DNA from 2 places in the Aquitalea aquatilis genome. Region 1 is predicted to be linked to the other one. Evidence: predicted binding sites of a transcription regulator. Region 1 holds the regulator's gene; the other holds the start of a gene.

Region 1 (4,211 bases):
ATCATGTCGCAGTCGGCATGGGTGGAATAGCCCTGGAAATTGCGCTGCAGGCGGGCCTGGCGCAAGGCGATGGCCAGGTCGTCTTCCGGCTTGGCAAAGTGGTCCATACCGATAAATACATAGCCGGCATCCGCCAGGCTTTTTACCGCATCCTGCAGGATATCCAGCTTGGTGCTGGCCGTCGGCAGATCCGCTTCGTTGATGCGCCGCTGCGGCATGAACACCGTGGGCAAATGAGCATAGTTGTACAGCGCCAGCCGGTCCGGACTGATGGCAATCACCTTGTCCAGCGTGGCTTTCAGCGATGCGCGCGTCTGCAGCGGCAGGCCGTAGATCAGGTCGACACTGACCGACTTGAAACCCGCTTCGCGGGCGGCATCGATCACTTCCAGCGTCTCGGCTTCGCTCTGCACGCGATTAACCGCCTGCTGCACCTGCGGGTCGAAATCCTGGATGCCCACGCTCATGCGGTTAAAGCCCAGACCTGCCAGATGGTGCACGGTCTCGCGACCCACCTTGCGCGGATCGATCTCGATGGAATATTCTCCCTCCGGCAAAAATTCGAAGTGAGTGCGCAGCATGCCCATCAGCCGGTCCAGCTGTTCATCGGACAGGAAGGTGGGCGTACCACCACCAAAATGCAGCTGGATCAGCTTTTCGCGACAGCCCAGTGAGGCGGCCACCAGCTTGATCTCTTTTTCCAGATAGTCGAGGTAGCGATCAGCGCGGCTTTTGTCTTTGGTGATGATCTTGTTGCAGCCGCAGTAGTAACATACCGTGTTGCAGAACGGTATATGAACGTACAATGATATTGCGTTCTGATGCATGCCAAGGTGGCGTTGCTTCAGCCAGTGTTTATAGTCCTTCTCGCCAAACGCCGGCGTAAAGCGGTCGGCCGTCGGGTAAGAAGTGTATCTTGGGCCAGAGCCATCAAGACGTTCGATCAACGCTCGGTCGAACTCACAGTGGGTGGGCGAAAACGGATGGGTGGTGTGCATGTCGTCGGGTATTGATAGTCAAACGTCAGGTGGACTGGTAAATTTGCGGAAAACGTGTGAATTCCGCTTTGACAAGGGTCAAGCTTCTTTACAGGGTTGTACAAAACACTCGATGTCTGACCAAAACCAACACACTATTCACGCACTGAAGGTGTCCTGCTCCAACTGCAGCCTGCGCGAACTCTGCCTGCCCATCGGGTTGAACCGCGACGAAATGACGCAGCTGGACGCCGTGATCCGTCAGAGCCGCCGCCTCAAGCGCGGCGAGTACCTGTTCCGCAGCGGCGAGGGCTTCAAGTCCCTGTTCGCAGTGCGTACTGGTTTCTTCAAAACCAGCGTCGCCAGCCAGGACGGTCGCGAACAGGTCACCGGCTTTTTGATGTCCGGCGAACTGATGGGCCTCGATGGCATTTCTTCCAATGTGCATGGCTGCGACGCCATCGCCCTGGAAGACAGCGAAGTCTGCGAGCTGCCCTTCAATCGCATGGAAAGCCTGGGGCGCGATATTCCCAGCCTGCAGCACCACTTTTTCCGGCTGATGAGCCGCGAAATCGTGCGCGATCAGAACGTCATGCTGCTCCTGGGCAATATGAAAGCGGAAGAACGCCTGGCGGCCTTCCTGCTCAACCTGTCGCAGCGTCTGTCCACACGCGGCTTTGCTGCCAATGACTTCATCCTACGCATGAGCCGTGAGGAAATCGGCAGCTTCCTCGGCCTGAAACTGGAAACGGTCAGCCGTACGCTGTCCAAGTTCCAGCAGCAGGGCTGGCTGAGTGTCGATCACAAGCACATCCAGCTGATCAAGGCCGACGCACTGAAAGACCTGATTGCCGGCTGCACCCACGCCAACGGCGTCTGAAGCAGCAGCCAACCAGAAACACCGCAGCCCTGCTTGCCGGCAGCCTGCGGTGTTTTTGCATCTTGCGCATTACTGGCACGGCCGACCATTCGTCTGAAGACCTAGTCCGGTCGGCTAAGCCGCCCGCCCTGCCCTACCAGCGCCCCACCAGCATGCCTGCGGCCAGCATCTCGCCCCGCTCCATGGCCTGCTCCCGATGCTGCGGCAATATCTCGCCCTGCGCCAGCAAGGGCGGCAAGACTTCCTTCCAGCCATAACCGCAGGCAATGCGGCGCATGGCCTGGATCGCTCCCAGACCATCCGTACCTGCCGACACCAGCATCAGATAGGGCAGACCCTCGGTCTTCCCCTGTGCCGGGTAATAGGTGCGATCAAAAAAATCCTTCACTTTACCCGCCATATAGCCAAAGTTCTCCGGCGTTGCCAGCACGATGGCATCAGCAGCCAGCAAATCATCCAGTCCTGCCTCCGCGGCTGGCAGGCGGCTGATGTGGAGTTCTGCGCACAGCGGCAACAGCGGCTGACAGAAGGCATCGATCAATTGCAAGGTGTGGCCAGTCTGGCTGGCGTAGATAATCAACAACCGTTTCATGGAGCGGGCCTGCCATCAATAGTGGCCAGCAAGGCCTGTAATCGGTCCTGCTGCGGCCAGCCCGGCGGCACCACAAAGCCGCGAGCCACTTCCTCCCAGTAACCATCCCCCACCGGCAGCAATTCGGCCACCAGCTGTGGTACCGCCGCCTGCAACAGCTCTTGGCGCAGGCTATCCTGCTCACGCACCATGCCCTGCTCTACCCGCGCCGGGGCCAGCCAGCCCAGCCGCGATAGCCATATCCAGCGCCCTCCGCTGGAAAAGCTTGGCCAGGGCTGCTGCAAAGGACTGATCCAGCCTTGCAGTTGCTCCGGCGCCAATGGCGCAGCCGGGACAGCTGGCGTACCGGCATAGAAGAACCAGCCGGCCAGCCGCGCGGCACTGGCACAGCCGGCAAAACCGGGCGGCAAGACACGGGCCGCCGCAGGATGACGGGCCAGTTGCAGTTGTTCCTGTAATTTGGCGGCCTTGAGCGGCCAGGCGTCGCGCAGGCTGGGACCGACCAGAGTGTCCGCGCCATGTCCCAGCTGCAGATAGAATTTGCTGGCGGTTTCCACGTGCAGTGGCACACCATCCAGCCGGATCAGGAAATCGAATTCGCCGATGGTGCGGCCACCGGCCTCACGCACCGGCACATTGGCCGCCACCAGTTCGATATGCGGAGCCAGCTGGAACCAGAAAGCCAGCAGGCGTTCGGCATAGTGGCCAAGCCGCTGGCAAGGCTGTTGCGCCAGCCAGTGTGAGAGCGGTGCCGGATTTTCCTCCAGCTCCGCCAGCAAGGCATGGCCCTGTGGGCCCAGCAACTGCGCGGGCGACAGATTGCGGCCACTATCCCAGGGCGCAGGAGAGGTCAGCAGAAAAGCCAGATCACGCAGCGCCGGCTGCGTGTAAGGGAGATGAAAGCCGCGCTCAGGCCTCGCCGTCGTGCTCATGGCCATCTGCCACGCGCTGGATCTGTTTCATCAGGCCACGCAGGATATCGACCTCGTCACGCAACATGCCGGAGCGATTGAATAGCGCACGCATGCGGCGCATCAGGCGTTCGCTGTTGCGGCGACGGTAATAGCCGATGGCACCCATGGTCTGGTCCAGATGCTGGCAGAAGCCTTCCACCTCGCCGAGGCTGGCGGTTTCGCTCTCCGGCCGCAGGTACTCCACATCGACCTCGGTATGGCTGAACAGCTCGTAGGTCATCACCTGCACTGCCATCGCCAGATTGAGCGAGAAGTAATCCGGATTACCCGGAATGGTCACCAGGCGGTTGCACTGTTCAACTTCCTCGATAGACAGACCGAAGGTTTCATTACCGAACACCAGCGCCACCTGTTCGCCGTCACGCGCCCGTGCCACCAGCTCCGGCGTGGTTTCACGCGGGGTGGACAGCGGGGTGGTCAGCTCGCGGCGGCGGCTGGTCAGTGCACAGGCCACGGTGACATCGCTCAGGGCCTCGGCCAGGCTGGACACCACGGTTGCACTCTCCAGCACATCCACCGCACCGGAAGCCAGGGCATTGGCTTCATCACTGGGAAACACCTTGGGCTCCACCAGATACAGCCGGGTCAGGCCCATGGTTTTCATGGCCCGGGCAGCCGAGCCGATATTGCCCGGATGGTTGGGCCGGGCCAACACCACACGAATGTTTTTCAGAAAATCAGGTACTTGGGGTTTATTCATCAGCGGTTTCACATTAAAATAGCGGGCATATCAAAAAGCCCGCGCACTCGCGTCGGCTTTTTTTGTTCCTTAACCCAGATTGTTACCG
Region 2 (4,211 bases), 1.0 Mb from region 1:
TCACCCACCAGGCCCAGTAAAACAGCGTCCAGCTGGCAATCCAGCTGCTCTGGTTGAAGGGCGACATGCGCAGGCTCATGCTGGTGAGATTGCCCAGATAATCGCCGAAGGTGGTGGTGAAGGTATCAAAGATGAAACCGCTGGGGCCCAGTACCACCAGTAGCAGCATCAGGCCGCAGGCCAGCAGGATGTTGAGATTGGACAACCACTTGATGCCGCGTGACAGGCCGGTGAGCGAGGACAGCAGAAACAGCACGGTGGCGATGGCGACGATGGCAAAGGTCAGCCAGGGCGAAGCCTGCAGGCCGAACAGTTTTTGCAGTCCGCTTTCGATCTGCAAAGTGCCAAAGCCCAGCGAAGTGGCCACGCCGAATACCGTGGCCAGCACGGCCAGGATATCAATCGCCTTGCCAATGGGGCCATCGACCCGCGCACCCAGCAGAGGCCGGAAGGCCGCGCTGATCAGGCCCGGGGTACCACGGTTGAATTTGAAATAGGCCAGAATCAGCCCCATCAGGCTGTAGATGGCCCACGGGTGCAGGCCCCAGTGGAAAAAGGCATAGCGCATGGCGGCGCGCGCCGCGTCGGCCGACTGGGGCGTGATGGCGGCGCTGGCCGGGGTAGCGAAGTGGGACAGCGGCTCGGCCACGCCCCAGAACACCAGGCCTATGCCCATGCCGGCAGAAAACAGCATGGCAAACCAGCTGCCACGGGAAAACTCCGGCTCCTCATCTTCTTTTCCCAGCCGGATATGGCCGAAACGGCCAAAGGCCAGATACAGCGCAAACACCAGAAAGCCGAAGACGCTGAGCAGGTAAAACCAGCCGAAGCGGGAAATGGTATAGGCCAGCAAGGCGGCGGTGGAGTCGGCCAGCTGTTGTGGGGCGAGTGCGCCGAACAGCACAAACAGGGCAGTCAGTAACAGGGATAGGCGCAAGACCAAGCTTGTCTCCTTTCATCGGGCAGCCAGCAGAAAACCGGGCAGGGCGGCATTCACTGGCAGGGTGTGGGCATGGCTGTCACCCGGGCAGGCGCAGGGGCGCTGCGGGTGGCAGGCGGATGGTGTGGCTGCTGTGGCATGGCAAGTGGCGATGCAACACGGCGAGGCAGCCTGAAATGAGCGGCAATCTGTGCTGTGCCGTTATGGATAATTGAATGAATTCAAGATATTGCCTTTTTACCATATCATTATTAGTAAATTGTTGTAAACAAATATACTGAATCGGCGAGGGGCGGCACGATCCTGCGCGGGCGACTTGCGGGCGTTTTGCCCTAGGGGCCCGCTGCCGCTAAATGGATGGATGCTTGACAGCATGCGGCGGACTGGCCAACCTGTCGCCTTTCGAAAAGCATGCAAGGAAACGGTGATGAAGCGGGTGGATCTTCTGTTGGTGGAACAAGGACTTGCCACTTCACGTACGGTGGCACAAAGCCTGCTGGAAAGCGGCCGGGTCAGCCTGAATGGCCAGGTCATCAGCAAGGCCAGTTCAAAGTTTCCCGCCGGCACGCCCTTGCAGGTCAGGCCTGATCCGGCCGACCGCTTTGTCTCCCGTGGCGGGCAGAAGCTGGATGGGGCCTTGCAGCAGGCCGGGCTGGATATCACTGGCTGGCGGGTGCTGGATGTGGGGCAGTCTACCGGCGGCTTTACCGATTGCGCCTTGCAGGCTGGTGCCGAGTATGTGGTGGGCGTGGATGTTGGCCATGATCAGCTGCACCCCAAACTATGGGATGATCCGCGCGTCCGCTGTTTTGAAGGGGTGAACGCCCGTGCGCTGGATGGCCGGACCTTGTTGCAGGCCAATGCTGGCCAGCCATTCGACCTGATGGTGTGCGATGTGTCGTTTATCTCGCTGACGCTGATCCTGCCATCAGCCCTGCCTTTGCTGGGGGAGAGCGGCCGTTTGCTGGGGCTGGTCAAACCGCAGTTCGAGGTGGGGCGCGGCGCGCTGGGGCATGGTGGCATCGTGCGCGATGAAAGCCTGTTTGCCGGCGTGCAGGACAAGATCAGCAGTTGCCTGGACGAGCTGGACTGGGAAGTGGAGCAGTGGTTTGACAGCCCGCTGACCGGTGCCGATGGCAACCGCGAGTTCTTCGTGCTGGCACGCCGGGCTGTCTATTGAGCGGACAAAGAAAATCCGCAGAGGCATCGCACACTCTGCGGATGGCACCGGCCACCTTGCCTGTGGCCTGACGGTGCGGTGGGATATCGGCTGGGGGCGCTTCAGTCTTCCTCGCCGCGCACCACCAGCAGTGGGCAGTGGGTCTTGCGCATGACGTTCTCGGCAAAGCTGCCCAGCATCAGGTGAGCCAGTCCGCTGCGGCCATGGGTGCCGATGACGATCAGCTCGGCCTGGTGGCTGTCGGCAAAACGGATCAGCGCATCGGCCATGTCCTTGCCGCCCTCCCAGCTTTCTGCGATATGGCAGTCCACCCGGCTGACGCCTTCGTTGATGGCCTGTTTTTGTGCCTTGTCCAGTAATTCCCGCGCCTGACGGAAAGCCAGATCATGCAGCTGATGGGTATCCAGCGCACCCACGCCTTCGATGGCCATGTCGCGCAAACTGGCCACATGCACCAGCGACAAGCTGGATTGCGCCATTTTGGCAATACGTAGTGCCTCGGCTAGAGCCTTTGCAGAAGTTCGGCTACCATCTACTGCAATAACAATGTGTTGATACATGGAGTGCTCCTCATAAAACCGTCGCTCGCGCCTGGTCAGATGGCGGTACTATCGGCCGGCATGACGCCTTGCCCGGCGGACAGAAGCGGCTGAATACCCTGTTTGATTTCAGGATACTCGCGGCAGATGAAAGACTCTCCGAACTAATTGTTATGCACTTGATCTATAACAAATTCGAACAGACCATGCGCCGCGTTTAATGCGTGAACCCATGGTCTGCCGCTATTCTGTCGACCACTTTGCACACTTGAGGGGGATGGTTTTACATCATGTTGATCTTTGCCTTGCTGTCCTTGCTTGTCATTGCCGCCATCGTTGCCTGGAGTCTGAAATCGGGCAAGCGCAAAAACAAGAAGACGGTGGACGATAGCCGTATTTACGCAGCGCATACCCAGTCCCGGCCACTGGAGCCACTGGAACACAGCACCGGCCATGCCTTCGGCCTGCTGCTCAAGGCCGCCCGTGGCGACCGTTCGGTGGTGGAGAAGTGGATCATGGCCGAACAGCATCAGAATATGCCGCCGATCAGCCGTGATGGTGCGATCGAGCAACTGGCCCAGCGTCTGCAGGCCAGCCGCCGCTAGCCCTAGCGGCCGAGCACCAGCCCTTCGCGGCGTGGATCCGCTCCGCCGATATAGCCATTACCCGTTCTGACCAGCGCCGACAGGCCACTGGTCATTTCCACCGTCTTCACCTGATGGCCCAGCGCGGTCAGCGTGCTGCCCTGCACTTCCAGCCCCTGCCCGGCTTCCAGCTCGGTGGTGCCATTGCGGTTGCCGTAGTGCGGCAGGCTGACCGCTTGTTGCGGATCGAGTTTCCAGTCCAGCAGGGCGATCAGTGTCTGGGCAACATAGCCGATGATCTGGCTGCCACCGGGCGAGCCAGTGGCCAGCAGGAACTGTCCCTTGCTGTCGAACACCATGGTGGGCGACATGCTGCTGCGCGGCCGTTTGCGTGCTTCCACCCGGTTGGCCACCGGCTGTCCCTTGTCTTCCGGTGCGAAGGAAAAATCCGTCAGCTGGTTATTCAGCAAAAAGCCCTTGACCAGCATGCGGCTGCCAAACTGGTCTTCAATCGAGCTGGTCATGCTGACCACCCGCCCTTGCCGGTCCACTACATTGAGGTGCGAGGTGCTGGGCAGCTCAGGTGCGCTATCCCTGCCATACGCCGACAGTTTGACACCGGATGGCTCGCCCGCGCTGACCGCACCCATGCTGCGCTCTGGCTGGATCAAGCGGCTGCGCTGCTGTAGATAATCGGTGGCAACCAGGGCCGCGCTGGGCACGTTGGCAAAAGCCGGGTCAGCCAGATAGCGGTTGCGGTCGGCAAAGGCCAGCTTGCCCGCTTCCGCGAACAGGTGAATGGTGGAGCCGGCGGTGGGCGACATGTCTGCCAGCGGGAAGCGCTGTAGCATGCCCAGCATTTGCAGGACGGCGACGCCGCCTGAACTGGGGGCATCCATGCCGCAAACCTGCCAGCTGTGATAGGGACCGCACAGCGGTTTGCGTTCGATGGCCTGGTAGGCGGCCAG

What was found. The regulator FNR, encoded in region 1, switches genes on or off when oxygen is low (the NO sensors DNR and NnrR bind a similar motif). The targets are predictions, from matches to a motif close to TTGATNNNNATCAA.
Region 2: the regulator FNR is predicted to act here: its motif matches at 2,839-2,852, upstream of FAZ30_RS06505 (universal stress protein).

What each region holds. Positions count from the first base shown of each region.
Region 1 is NZ_CP039731.1:419,448-423,658, forward strand. It holds gene hemN (oxygen-independent coproporphyrinogen III oxidase) at 1-998, opposite strand, end outside; gene fnr (fumarate/nitrate reduction transcriptional regulator Fnr) at 1,111-1,857, shown strand; gene FAZ30_RS01995 (flavodoxin family protein) at 1,991-2,449, opposite strand; gene FAZ30_RS02000 (DUF1853 family protein) at 2,446-3,381, opposite strand; gene FAZ30_RS02005 (RNA methyltransferase) at 3,359-4,123, opposite strand.
Region 2 is NZ_CP039731.1:1,421,099-1,425,309, forward strand. It holds gene FAZ30_RS06495 (glycine betaine uptake BCCT transporter) at 1-937, opposite strand, end outside; gene FAZ30_RS06500 (TlyA family RNA methyltransferase) at 1,368-2,120, shown strand; gene FAZ30_RS06505 (universal stress protein) at 2,222-2,680, opposite strand; gene FAZ30_RS06510 (hypothetical protein) at 2,950-3,264, shown strand; gene ggt (gamma-glutamyltransferase) at 3,267-4,211, opposite strand, start outside.